Marinomonas mediterranea MMB-1: one gene and its partner. The protein of the gene in region 1 interacts with the protein of each later gene in a pairwise test. Links are inferred from orthologs where the notes say so. Each region holds a gene or a part of one and is shown in the gene's direction. Other genes may lie near its edges.

Region 1 (8,474 bases):
GCTAACTATAGTTCAAAATCTTTGCTCAAGGCTGAGCCAGAATCTAACGCGTTGCACCAAGTGCTGATTAAGTATAAAGACAAAATTCTGGCTCCAGGGGATGAGCAGGAATTTGATCATTCCCATCTATCTTTGGGGCATAGGTATATTCTGCAGAATCAAATTGCAGATACGGAAGGAAAGTTAAGTGTTCCGCTTAATGCGACACTTACTAAAATAGAAGGTGCTGCGTTCTATTATTCCGTATATGTAGGTGAGGAAGATAAGACCTATGAAAATGTCATAGCGTGGAAAAATGGTGTTTTATATCGAGTAGGCAAGGGGGGTGATCTGATCCCATATTATTCGGACTCAGCTTGTAAGTTTGTGATTGGAGTCTGTGAATATAAAGACTATCGAGGTAAATCGAGATATGTGAATACGGAGTACATTAATGGTGTTTGGGTTCGCAATTTGAAGGGGGTTGGATCCAAACAGCGTTTGGTTAAAGAGGTGTTCGATAAAGATGGAATGATTCTTTATCAATTGAATAAGAGTCTTGGTAAGTGGGAATATGTGCGAGTAGACGAGGCGAATTTATCACTCTCAGAAAAGTAAAAATACCAAATTAAAAAAAAGCCCGTTAAGAACGAACTTAACGGGCTTTTTTTTAATTTGGTACCAGTGGGCGGACTCGAACCGCCACGCCGTGAGGCAACGGATTTTGAATCCGTCATGTCTACCAATTCCATCACACTGGCTTTGAAAAAGGTGAGGCGTATTATCGTGATTTCTTTAAGGCTGTCAATGCTTAATTTAATTTTTTATAAAAAAGCCGTTAATTAAGCCCTTCTAGGTTTATTCATTCAGGTTTTCCGCTTGAATCGTACCAAATGGACAAGAAATTCGCTAAAATGCCGCGTCGTTTTTTTAGATTGCCGTTATTGAAACCTTATGAAAGTATCCGATTACCATTTCAACTTACCTGATGAGCTTATTGCTCGTTACCCGATGCCAGAACGCTCGTCGAGTCGTTTGTTGCAGCTTCATGGTCAAACTGGAGAGTTAAAGCATGGGGTGTTCAGTGATGTGCTTTCTTTGGTTGAACCTGGCGATCTAATGGTGTTTAACAACACACGCGTTATCCCTGCGCGCGTATTTGGTCAAAAGGCGTCAGGTGGGAAGGTTGAAGTGCTTGTCGAACGCTTACTTTCATCCACCGAAATACTGGCACATGTTCGTGCGAGTAAGTCGCCAAAGCCCGGCAATGAACTTTATCTTGGTACGGACAGAAACGAATCCTTCAAAGCGGTAATGGTTGAGCGTGATGCTAATCTGTTTCGTTTACAGTTTGAGAATCCGGTTTTAGAGGTGCTCGAAAAAGTAGGCCATATGCCATTGCCTCCTTATATTGAGCGTCCTGATGAAGACAGCGATCAGGAGCGATACCAAACGGTATACAATGAAAAACCGGGCGCAGTCGCAGCACCAACCGCTGGCTTGCATTTTGATGATGAGCTGTTGGAGAAACTCGCTGAGAAAGGTGTAGATACGGCATTCGTTACTTTGCACGTAGGAGCGGGGACATTCCAACCTGTAAAAGTCGACGATGTTAAAGACCATATCATGCATTCTGAGTATGCCGAAGTTTCGCAAGAGGTTGTCGATAAAGTGCGACAGGCAAAAGCGAATGGTAAGCGCGTAATCGCAGTGGGGACAACCAGTGTTCGTTCGCTAGAATCTGCGAGTCAGTCTGGGCAGATCGAGCCAATGGCGGATGATACCAGCATCTTTATTTATCCAGGGTATGAATTCAAAACGGTGGATGCGTTGGTGACAAACTTTCATTTGCCAGAATCCACGCTCATTATGTTAATCAGTGCGTTTGCAGGTTACTCAAACGTGATGGCAGCCTACAAAGCAGCGGTAGACGAGAAGTATCGTTTCTTTAGTTACGGTGATGCCATGTTTATTACGCGGAACCCAGAAGCAAGCGGTCCGCAGTCAGAGGAATAAAAGAAATGTCAGAAAAACGTCCAGAATGTTTTATGGACTTTGAAGTTCACGCAACGTCGGGCAAAGCGCGACGTGCGACATTGAGCTTTCCACGCGGCAACGTCGAAACGCCCGCTTTCATGCCAGTCGGTACCTATGGAACCGTTAAAGGTATGTTAACAAAAGACATCGAAGAGATCGGTGCAGACATCATCTTGGGTAATACGTTCCACCTATGGTTACGTCCCGGAACGGAAGTGGTTAAAGAGCATGGCGATTTGCATGACTTTACTCAGTGGAAAAAACCGATTCTGACGGATTCTGGTGGTTTTCAAGTGTTTTCGTTAGGTGAAATGCGAAAAATCACAGAAGATGGTGTGAGTTTTCGTTCTCCCGTTGATGGTTCCAAGGTATTTTTAAACCCTGAAATCTCGATGGAAGTGCAGCGAGAGCTTGGCTCCGATATCGTAATGATTTTTGACGAATGTACACCTTACCCTGCAACCGAAACGGAAGCCGCTAAGTCTATGCGCATGAGTTTGCGTTGGGCGCAGCGTTCGAAAGATGCGCATGGTGATAGCCCGTCTGCATTGTTCGGTATTATCCAAGGTAGTATGTACGAAAACCTTCGAGATGAATCGTTGGAAGGGCTAACAGACATTGGTTTTGATGGTTACGCGATCGGTGGTTTGTCCGTCGGTGAGCCTAAGCACGAAATGATGAAGGTGCTTGATCATGTGGCGCACAAAATGCCAGAGGATAAACCAAGATACTTAATGGGTGTCGGTAAGCCTGAGGATCTAGTGGAAGGCGTGCGACGTGGCGTTGATATGTTCGACTGCGTTATGCCAACTCGAAATGCTCGTAACGGACACTTGTTTACATCTGACGGCGTTGTTCGTATCCGAAATGCTAAAAATCGTCACGATACTCGTCCTTTGGATGAAGAATGTGATTGTTACACTTGTAAAAACTTTTCTCGGGCTTATTTACATCATCTAGATAAGTGTCAAGAAATGGTAGGTGCACAACTTAATACCATTCATAACCTGAGATATTACCAAACGTTGATGGCAGGATTGCGCACAGCGCTTGATGAAGGTAGATTTGACGCCTTTGTTGATGAGTTTTATGCAAAACGCGGAATGGAAACACCGCCTTTGTCTAAATAATAACGTTTTTGCATTTAAGTAAAAGCGTCGTATTTATAGTAATAGTTTCGCGTTTAGTAACTGTAAATAGCGAGACGAGAGTTTCATAAACCATTGGAGAGTAAACACCATGATCGCATTGATCTCACCAGCATACGCTGAAGGTGGCGCACCAGCAGACGCAGGCATATTTAATATTGTCCTACTTGTCGGCTTCGTTATCATTTTCTATTTCTTGATGTGGCGCCCACAAGCAAAACGTGCAAAAGAGCATCGCAACTTGATTGCTTCTTTGGCGAAAGGAACTGAAGTGGTAACAAGCGGCGGTATTCTTGGTAAAGTAACCAAAGTAGACGACAACTACATTGTTCTAGAAGTATCAGACGAAGTTGAAATGAAATTTCAAAAAGCATCTGTTACTTCCGTTCTTCCGAAAGGAACGCTGAAATCCATTTAATATGGTGAGAAAGCGCCCGATAGAGGGCGCTTTCTTGTTTTAATACCGTAACATTATCCAGTGTAAAGGATCTTTCATGCTCAACAAGTATCCCTTGTGGAAGTACCTGCTCATCTTGGCCGTATTGGTGTTTGGCGTAGTTTACGCATTGCCCAATTTATATCCAGATGATCCAGCCCTACAAATTTCGACCCAAAAAGCGACCAGCACAGTAGATGAGCGAACGTTAAAAACAGCACGAAATGCGCTTGATAAAGCTGGAATAGAATTAAAAGCAGCAGAATTGACCTCTGCTGGTGGTACCTTGCGTTTCGATAACGGTGAGGACCAATTGGCAGCGAAGCCAGTTATAGCTGCAGCATTAGGTGATGGTTATGTCACCGCGCTAAATTTGGTGCCAACAACGCCGGATTGGTTAGCGTCACTCGGTGCAGGTCCCGCTAAACTAGGTTTGGACCTTCGCGGTGGTGTGCATTTCTTATTGGAAGTGGATACTCCGGCAGCGCTTAAGCAACGTTTAGAGGTTGCTGGTAGTGAAATGAAGGCTGCACTTCGAAAAGAACGTATCCGTTATCGCAGTGTTGAAATCAAAGATGGTGTGATGTCGATTCGTTTCCTAAAAGATTCTGATCGTGATTTAGCTGAGTCACTGTTAAAAGATGATTTTGGCGATTATCTATACCGTACTGTGGAAGACGGAAAAAGCTTCTTCTTGACGATCGGCTTTAGTGAGGCCGAACAGAAAGAAATCGAAGCGTATGCATTAGAGCAGAACTTAACGACACTTCGTAACCGAGTTAACGAACTTGGTGTGGCGGAACCGTTAGTGCAGCGTCAAGGTAGTAATCGTATTGTTGTAGAGCTTCCTGGTGTGCAGGATACAGCGGCAGCGAAACGTATTATCGGTGCAACGGCAAACCTAGAGTTTCGTTTAGAAGCGGGTCTAGACGCAAATGCTTCTGATACCGAAACGCTAACCTTCCGTAATGGCAGTGGTCGTACCGCGCAATTAGAGAAAGACATCATCATAACAGGTGACAGTGTCTCAGATGCGAACTCCTCATTTGATGAGAATGGACGTCCGCAGGTAAACATCAGCCTAGACTCAAAAGGCGGCAAACAGATGGCGAAAGTAACGCGATCTGCTGTTGGCCGAAATATGGCGGTTGTGTTTATTGAGCATAAAAGTCGTTCTCGCTTTGTAGAACAAGAAGACGGCTCGTTAAAAGAAGTGCGTCGTAGTTACAGTGAAAAAGGCATTATTTCATTGGCCACGATTCAAACGACCTTGGGTAACTCTTTCCGTATTACCGGTCTAGACAGCCCTCGTGAATCATCAGAATTGGCTTTGCTACTTCGCGCAGGTGCATTGGCTGCGCCAATCTACTTTGTCGAAGAACGCACAATTGGTCCAAGCTTAGGTGCTGAAAACATAAAATTGGGTGTGACCTCTGCTCAGATTGGTATGTTGGTTGTGATGTTATTCATGCTGATTTACTACAAAGTATTCGGTGTGTTTGCGAATGTGTCTTTGATTCTGAACATCGTATTGTTGATGGCTTTCATGTCTTTAATGTCCGCAACCTTAACCTTGCCAGGTATAGCCGGGATCGTATTGACAATGGGTATGGCGGTCGACGCAAACGTACTCATATTCTCGCGGATTAAAGAAGAGCTTGCGAACGGTTTGCCGAGTCAGCAGGCCATTCATTCAGGCTTTAACCGAGCGTTTACGACAATATTTGATGCTAATATCACGACATTGCTGGTTGCTGTTATCCTGTTTGCTGTGGGTACAGGGCCGGTAAAAGGGTTTGCCGTGACGCTATCATTGGGTATTTTGACCTCAATGTTTACAGCGATTGTGGTAACGAGAGCACAAGTTAACCTTGTTTATGGCGGCCGCAAAAACAAGCGCTTGTACATTTAGGAGTAGAAGATGAAAGTAACAAATATACCCTTTATGGCAATGCGCAAAATCGTTGCTATGTTTTCGGTGCTACTGATCCTGATTTCCATCGGATCGCTTGCGACGAAAGGTTTGCAATTCGGTCTAGATTTTACCGGCGGTACGCTGGTTGAAGTTAAATATGACGAAGCGCCAAACTTGGATGATGTCCGAGCGGTATTGGCTCAGAATAATTACAGTGACGTTGTTGTTCAGAACTTCGGTTCTCCTACCGATGTAGTTGTGCGTATGGCGAACTCATACACAGCGACATTAGGCGACGAAGTACTGGTTGCGTTAAAAGAGAACGGCAAAGTCGGTGTTTCTTTACAGCGTTCTGAGTTCGTCGGGGCGCAAGTGGGCGAGGAGCTGAGAGAGCAGGGTGGTCTGGGCATGTTGCTGGCCTTGGCAATCGTAATGCTTTACGTTGCAGTGCGTTTCCAATTTAAGTTCTCTATTGCGTCTGTCGCGGCATTGGCGCACGATGTAGTGATCACATTAGGTGTGTTCTCTTTGTTTGAAATAGAGTTCGACCTGACTGTTTTGGCGGCGCTATTGGCCGTGATTGGTTACTCGCTCAACGATACCATCGTAGTATGTGACCGAATCCGTGAAAACTTTAGGATCATGCGTGAAACAGAGCCTGAAGAGCTGATTAATGAGTCCATTAACCAAACACTAGGTCGTACGATTATTACATCGATGACAACCTTGTTTGTATTGGTGGTTCTCTTCTTGTTTGGCGGAGAAGCCATTAATAACTTCTCGTTTGCCTTGTTGGTGGGTATCGTGATCGGTACATACTCTTCTATCTTTGTTGCTGCGAACTTATTGTTGGCTCAAAACATTAAGAAAGAAGATCTTATTCCAGCACCAAAAGAAGAGCTGGAAGACGAGTTACCTTAGTTCCTTCGTAAGGGCCTAATAAGCTCTGAATGGCATAGAACAAAAAAGGCTTGCTGAAATCATTCGCAAGCCTTTTTTAATGTCTAGGATTTGACCATTTTCATAAGTTAAGTGGTTCATTTATAGGCGATAATTGATGTTTGGCGTTTGAATTGGATGAATCCTATCCAATTCCGCAGATTTTGATATAAAAGTTAAAAAAAACGCAAAAAACTCTTCCCTTTTCAGATTCATATAGTAATATACGCACCCGCTGACAGAGACAGTGTCTTGTTCAGCGTGCGGGGCGTAGCGCAGCCTGGTAGCGCACTAGCATGGGGTGCTAGTGGTCGCAGGTTCAAATCCTGCCGTCCCGACCAGAAACGGAAAAGCCGATATAGCTCAGTTGGTAGAGCATCTGACTTGTAATCAGAGGGTCCCGAGTTCGACTCTTGGTGTCGGCACCATTTCTTGGTAAATACAATTTGTTTTAGTTCTTTATGCCGGTATAGCTCAGTTGGTAGAGCATCTGACTTGTAATCAGAGGGTCCCGAGTTCGACTCTTGGTGCCGGCACCATCTCTAAGCGAGTTTCTCGCCGAGTTTGTAAAAGAAATAAAGCATGTTTGCCGGTATAGCTCAGTTGGTAGAGCATCTGACTTGTAATCAGAGGGTCCCGAGTTCGACTCTTGGTGCCGGCACCATTACATCGCAAAACATATCTGCCGGTATAGCTCAGTTGGTAGAGCATCTGACTTGTAATCAGAGGGTCCCGAGTTCGACTCTTGGTGCCGGCACCATGCGATTGATGTTTCCCCATAAGCTAGCAATAGCTCAAACGGGTGTGTAGCTCAGTTGGGAGAGCGTCGCCCTTACAAGGCGAATGTCGGGAGTTCGAACCTCTCCACACCCACCACTTATTTGACAGTGGGCTTATGAAGGTAAGTAAAAGTTAAATAGATATGGAGCGGTAGTTCAGTTGGTTAGAATACCTGCCTGTCACGCAGGGGGTCGCGGGTTCGAGTCCCGTCCGTTCCGCCATCTTCTTTAGAGGATGTAAAACGCAAAAGCTAGCAATAGCTTAAGCGGGTGTGTAGCTCAGTTGGGAGAGCGTCGCCCTTACAAGGCGAATGTCGGGAGTTCGAACCTCTCCACACCCACCACTTATTTGACAGTGGGCTTACGAAGGTAAGTAAAAGTTAAATAGATCTGGAGCGGTAGTTCAGTTGGTTAGAATACCTGCCTGTCACGCAGGGGGTCGCGGGTTCGAGTCCCGTCCGTTCCGCCATCTTCTTTAGAGGATGTAAAACGCAAAAGCTAGCAATAGCTCAAGCGGGTGTGTAGCTCAGTTGGGAGAGCGTCGCCCTTACAAGGCGAATGTCGGGAGTTCGAACCTCTCCACACCCACCACTTATTTGACAGTGGGCTTACGAAGGTAAGTGAAAGTTAAATAGATCTGGAGCGGTAGTTCAGTTGGTTAGAATACCTGCCTGTCACGCAGGGGGTCGCGGGTTCGAGTCCCGTCCGTTCCGCCATCTTATTTAGAGGATGTAAAACGCAAAAGCTAGCAATAGCTCAAGCGGGTGTGTAGCTCAGTTGGGAGAGCGTCGCCCTTACAAGGCGAATGTCGGGAGTTCGAACCTCTCCACACCCACCACTTATTTGACAGTGGGCTTACGAAGGTAAGTAAAAGTTAAATAGATCTGGAGCGGTAGTTCAGTTGGTTAGAATACCTGCCTGTCACGCAGGGGGTCGCGGGTTCGAGTCCCGTCCGTTCCGCCATCTTCTTTAGAGGATGTAAAACGCAAAAGCTAGCAATAGCTCAAGCGGGTGTGTAGCTCAGTTGGGAGAGCGTCGCCCTTACAAGGCGAATGTCGGGAGTTCGAACCTCTCCACACCCACCACTTATTTGACAGTGGGCTTACGAAGGTAAGTGAAAGTTAAATAGATCTGGAGCGGTAGTTCAGTTGGTTAGAATACCTGCCTGTCACGCAGGGGGTCGCGGGTTCGAGTCCCGTCCGTTCCGCCATTTTCTTTCTCAGAAAATGGATACGCAAAAG
Region 2 (5,853 bases), 1.0 Mb from region 1 along the record:
TCGATGAGAATATATCTTTCGCTGATCTGAAAGGAATTTTACAAGAGTTTTTGAATGCTTTCTTCGAAGACGATCTGAAGACGCGTTTCCGTCCAAGCTATTTTCCATTTACCGAGCCTTCAATTGAAGTTGACATTATGCGCACCAATAGCAAAGGCGAAGAGTCTTGGTTAGAAGTGTTGGGCTGCGGCATGGTGCACCCTAAAGTATTAGAAATGTCTGGAATTGATTCAGAAAAATACACTGGATTTGCATTCGGTATGGGCGTTGAGCGCTTTGCGATGTTGAGATATAAAGTCGACGATTTGCGTATGTTCTTCGAAAATGATTTGCGTTTTTTAGCGCAATTTAAATAATCGGTCTGAGGAAGAGAGATGAAATTCAGTGAAAATTGGCTAAGAGAGTGGGTCAATCCAGAAATATCTACCGATGAACTTGTTGCTCAGGTAACAATGGCGGGGCTGGAAGTCGACGAAGTAGAGCCAGTAGCAAGCGACTTTTCAGGGGTTGTTGTTGGCGAGATTTTAGCAGCAGAAAAACACCCGAATGCAGATAAATTGCAAGTTTGCCGTGTTTCTGATGGCTCGGAAGAGTTTCAGGTTGTGTGTGGCGCGCCAAATGCACGTGCAGGGATCAAAATTCCATTCGCAAAAGTAGGTGCTGTTCTTGGTGCTGACTTTAAGATTAAGAAAGCCAAATTACGTCAGGTTGAATCCTTTGGTATGTTGTGTGCTGCCGAGGAACTTGGTATTAGCGACGATAACGACGGGTTGTTAGAATTGTCTAACGATGCGCCTACTGGAACAGATATCCGCGAATATTTGGGCTTAAACGATGCGATTATCGATGTCGACTTAACGCCTAATAGAAGTGATTGTCTGAGTATCGCTGGTTTAGCTCGTGAAGTTGGTGTTCTCAATAATACGGACTTGTCACCTGTTGTTATCGAACCTTCAAATGTTGAGGTTGACGATACATTTAGCGTTAAGGTTGAAGCATCTGAGGCTTGTCCTCGCTATATTGGCCGCGTAATTAACGGCGTAAATGTTGCTGTTCAAACGCCGCTTTGGATGTCTGAAAAGCTGCGTAGAAGTGGTATCAGAACCATTGACCCGATTGTTGATATCACCAATTACGTGATGCTTGAGTTAGGTCAGCCAATGCATGCATTTGATTTGGCTAACTTAAATGGGTTTGTGGTTGTGCGTAATGCGACACAAGACGAAAAAATCACCCTGCTTGATGGGCAAGAGATAACACTTCGTCCAGATACGCTGATTATTGCGGATGAAGTAAGGCCGCTTGCAATGGCAGGTATCATGGGTGGTGAGTTGTCAGGGGTAAATGACAGTACTCAAAACATTTTCCTAGAATCTGCTTTCTTTGCACCCATCGCGCTAGCTGGAAAAGCCCGTTCATATGGTTTACACACAGACTCTTCTCACCGATTTGAGCGTGGCGTGGATGCGACATTGCAGCAAAAAGCAATAGAGCGAGCAACCGCTTTGATTGTTGAAATCGCTGGCGGTAAAGTTGGGCCTTTAATTGAAGTGGCTAACGATGCTGACTTGCCAAAGGCAAATCAAGTAACGCTACGACGCAAGAAATTGGATCAATACTTAGCGATTGCTCTTGAGCAATCACAAGTAACTGAAATCTTAACTCGTTTGGGTATGGATTTAATCAGTGTGTCGGACACCGAATGGGTGATTGCTGCGCCTTCTCATCGATTTGATATTGAAATCGAAGCGGACTTAATAGAAGAAGTTGCTAGAATTTACGGTTACGACAATCTGCCTTCTTCTATGCCTACTGCGGCTGTTAACTTCAAGCCGGTTACTGAGACAAAAACCCCGATTCAATCTGTTAGAGCAACGCTAGTTGCTAATGGGTATCAGGAAGCGGTAACGTATAGCTTTATCGATCCGGTTCTTAGTAAACAGTTCTGTCCTGATATTACGCCTGTGCCGTTAGAGAATCCCATTTCTTCTGATATGGGGGTGATGCGACCGAGTTTGGTTCCTAGTCTGGTTAAAACGTACCTGTATAACCAAAATAGGCAGCAGACCCGAGTTAGATTGTTTGAGGCAGGGCGACGTTTTATAGGTAGCGTTGATAAATTGGCAGAGCTTGATCAGCAAGAGCGTATTGCAGGTCTCATTGCGGGCTCGTGCTCTCCTGAAGGTTGGTATCATAACAATGAGAGTGTTGATTTTTATGATATTAAGGCTCATGTGGAGGCGCTATTTGAGTTAAATCAGGGGCAGGTTCCAGCATTTGAGCGTGCAGATGTCGTTTATCTTCACCCTGGTCGATCTGCAAAAGTTCTGATTGATGGTAAGGAAGTCGGAGTCTTAGGTGAGCTTCACCCACAGTTCGCGAAAGACCTTGGCATTAATCAAGCTGTGTATATTTTTGATCTTGAGCTGGACGCTGTTTTGTCTGCCCAATTGCCTCAATATTCAGCGGTATCTAAATTTCCTGAAGTGCGTCGAGATTTAGCGTTAGTCGTTGATCGTCAAATTCCTGTAAGTGCTTTAGAGTCGATTGTGGCTCAATATGCGGGTGAGGCCTTCCAAAAAGTGGCTGTTTTTGACGTTTATCAAGGTCAAGGTATTGATGAATCTAAAAAAAGTGTTGCTTTGGGCTTGACGTGGCAGCATCCTTCCCACACTCTTAGTGATGAAGAAGTGAACAAAACGGTTGATCAGATAGTATCTGCATTAGCTGAAGAACTTGGGGCTGTTATTCGAGGGTAAGCTTATGGCATCGTTGACTAAAGCGGATCTAGCGGAAAACCTTGTTGAAACTATAGGTTTGACCAAGAAAGATGCAAAAGATCTGGTAGAGGGGTTTTTTCAGGTAATACGAGAGTCTCTAGTGGATCGGGAGCAAGTGAAATTGTCAGGTTTTGGCAATTTTGAGGTGCGTGAAAAGAGTCAGCGACCTGGCCGTAATCCAAAGACCGGAGAAGAGATCCCAATCACTGCTCGCACGGTGGTTACTTTTCGACCAGGTCAAAAGCTAAAGGCTAAAGTTGAAAATTACATGCAAGAGTGATTGAGTTAAGCACAAGCTCAGATACAAAAAAGCCAGGCTATTAAAAGCCTGGCTTTTTTGTATCTGAGCAGTCGTTTTTTTAGCGTGTTACTGGATTGTGTGTGTTTGAGGTGAAAACAGACTTTCAACCGCTTTTTTCAGTGTGCTGCTGATGTGCTCAGATCTTAGCAATACCCAGAGCGGGGAGTTTGTTTCGGGGTGCTGAGTTAGCTCTCCGACGATTTGTTTGAACCCTAACCAGCCGTCTTCTCTGTGTGCAAGTTTTTCCATAATGACTCTTAGTAAGGCTGGTTCTTTAGATAGCCAATGAGGGCATTTAGCGGAGAGGGCAGTTAATAAGTGGATGTGCGTATCGTCGCAGGATGAAATATCGCCAATAGCTTTAAAAAGCGCTAAATTTAGTGGAGCGGATAGATCGCCACTTGAAAGAGCTCGAACGTAGCCTGCTAGAACCTCTGGCCGCTCTTCTAGGGTTGCTATGCTTTCAATATCAGATGATAGAGAGCTTGAAAGAGAGTGATGCTCTAAGCAATTACAAAGTGCCATAGAAAGTGGCAGAGGCGCTCGCTTTATCGCATTTGCAATGAGTGCTTCTGTGCTGGCTTCGGCGTGACGTGCCGCCAAATCAGCGATCCCTTGAAGACCTAGTTGACTCCATGTGCCGTCCTCGTCAGGAAGGTTTTGCGATAAATACGTTTTAACGTCTTCATAATAGAGCGAGCTTGGTTGATTGAGTGCACACGCCATAATAGCGTGGAAGTTGGCCATGCGCTCTTGATCGGGTTTGAATGCGTATGGGTTGTCTTCTAGGGCTTCGTTTAAACCTTGTTCCGTTCCTTTGTTCAGTATTCTATCAACAATGGATTTTATAAAGTGATCTCGTGTTCCTAGGTTTAAGGCGCCTTTTTCATCTATGGGGAGGCGAATAAACCAAATGACAGAATCGTCAGCCTTATTTTTCGAATCCTTAGGTAATAAAGCACAAGCAAGCCAGGCATGTTTTTGAAACGGGTACGGGTAAGCCTGTTGCTTCTTATCGAATTGAATAACTTGCTGAGGTGTTAGCTTTTGAACTCGTCTACCGATATCAAAGTAAGTAACGTGACAATCTACTAAATTGAAGAGGTCGCTTAAAGATTCTATTTGATTCATTGTTAAACCGTGTTGAGGTAATCGCTAGAGAGGTTATAAATAAATGCACTGCACGTCTGCCTTATTCGGCTTCATAAAGAATAGGTATTTGTGTCAGTATGCTTATTCGTAAGTTCTCTTGATTGTGTATAAAATGTCGATCAATTATATATGTTTTAATTGGAGAATTCAGTGGTAGTTGATATAAAACGTTACCATGATCTAGCGGATCTAGTGCTTGATTTAGAAGTGCTAATGCGTGAATCTGGGGCTTGGGAATGCCCTGTACCGACAGACGAGGCTTTGCAAAGTACGATTCCTTTTGCTGCGGATAGCATGGCGTTTAATCAGTGGATTCGATATATCATGGTGCCAAGGTTTAAAGTGATCATAGAGGACGGAGGGGTGTTACCTCATTCTTCTAATATTGCTGACTATGCAAGTGAAGCCAATTTAGAAATTTCACAGGAAGGTCAGCGTAAAATTGTGCATTGTATTCGCATGATAGATCAGCTCCTAAATCAGCGAATGTCATAAATGGTCAATAAAAACTTAATCGACGATCTTAGATGGGTTCTTCAGTTCGAGACAATCAATGATGCGATGAACTTGGTGGACTATCGCATTCAAGATTGGGACGCTCAACTAGAAAATTTATCTAATAACAGAACGTTGATTGAAGACGCTTTTTCTGAGGTTAAATCTCACTTTTTAGGAACCTATTTTGAGGTTCTGTTTTCATTTGCCATTCGCCATTTCACAACACTGGAAGTGATCTGTGAGCATGAACAAATCCACCTGTCCGGGCGCACGCTAGGGGAAGTGGATTTGATTGTAAGGACGCCTCAAGGTGAGTTTATTCAGTTTGAGATCGCAATAAAGTTCTATCTGCAAAGGCCGGATTTGGTGCCTCATGATTGGATCGGTCCAAATAAAAATGACAGTCTTTATAAGAAAACTGAGCGGGCGCTGACTCATCAGCTAACCATTTTGAAAACGGATGAAGGTATAGAGTGGTTAAAAAGCCGCTCTTTACCCGTGGTGGAAAGAACGGAATTGCTGGTTTTTGGTCGTTTATTTTACGACTTTTTAAATCGGCATCGTCATCATTCTGATGCTGTTTGGATTAGATTCGATGATTTTTGTCGAGCTGCATTTTCATCTCTCGCGATTGCTAAAAAACCGCATTGGCTGACACATGCTGAGGACATGGAATACATAGATCACAGTGAGTGTTGCTTGTATTTAAAAGAGTGCTTCACTACCGACAGCCGCCCTGTATTATTTGCTGTTTATGACGAATTCATGATAAACGATGGAAATAAATGGGTTTTTGTTGTGCCAAACGCATGGTGACGCTTGAAAAGTGAGGCTGATTCAGGCATAAATTTACTTTCGCTGTAAATATTTGGTATTGATGTCCGATCTATTCTTTATAAACACAGAATCGCGTGAGGCTGCCCGCTGGCTAATTGATGTATCTAAATCATCTATTTGTTGGTCTAATCGTTCGGCAAAGGCGCTTTTTTCGACAGAGATTTCGAAGGATCGATTGTTAAACTCTCAGCTCAAGAATGCACTAATCGATAAGGTGCAGGCACTCACGTCCCTATCACCTGAACGCGAAGAGAATCTGTGTTGGGTTATTAAATGCCAAGATGG

Evidence for each region. Proteins that work in one complex are often made in the same cells at the same time.
Region 2: the proteins of secD (region 1) and pheT interact in binary tests that used the Escherichia coli proteins (3 or more experiments, as listed by UniProt). The link is inferred for Marinomonas mediterranea MMB-1 from one-to-one orthologs.

The regions. Positions count from the first base shown.
Region 1 is NC_015276.1:1,724,827-1,733,300, forward strand. What follows is about bases 3,187-6,085. They hold secD (protein translocase subunit SecD), read left to right. Parts: upstream 3,187-3,658; coding sequence 3,659-5,512; downstream 5,513-6,085. Other genes in these bases: yajC (preprotein translocase subunit YajC), read left to right, coding at 3,256-3,582; secF (protein translocase subunit SecF), read left to right, coding at 5,522-6,085. Also shown: MARME_RS07775 (hypothetical protein), read left to right, coding at 1-597; tRNA preQ1(34) S-adenosylmethionine ribosyltransferase-isomerase QueA, read left to right, coding at 934-1,995; tRNA guanosine(34) transglycosylase Tgt, read left to right, coding at 2,028-3,146; more of secF, read left to right, coding at 6,086-6,436. UniProt on the Escherichia coli protein: Part of the Sec protein translocase complex. Interacts with the SecYEG preprotein conducting channel. SecDF uses the proton motive force (PMF) to complete protein translocation after the ATP-dependent function of SecA.
Region 2 is NC_015276.1:2,759,024-2,764,876, reverse strand. What follows is about bases 1-3,066. They hold pheT (phenylalanine--tRNA ligase subunit beta), read left to right. Parts: upstream 1-374; coding sequence 375-2,759; downstream 2,760-3,066. Other genes in these bases: MARME_RS12560 (integration host factor subunit alpha), read left to right, coding at 2,764-3,060; pheS (phenylalanine--tRNA ligase subunit alpha), read left to right, coding at 1-356. In the rest of the region: MARME_RS12555 (DUF3549 family protein), read right to left, coding at 3,148-4,212; MARME_RS12550 (YqcC family protein), read left to right, coding at 4,384-4,728; MARME_RS12545 (DUF1853 family protein), read left to right, coding at 4,729-5,547; MARME_RS12540 (putative bifunctional diguanylate cyclase/phosphodiesterase), read left to right, coding at 5,609-5,853.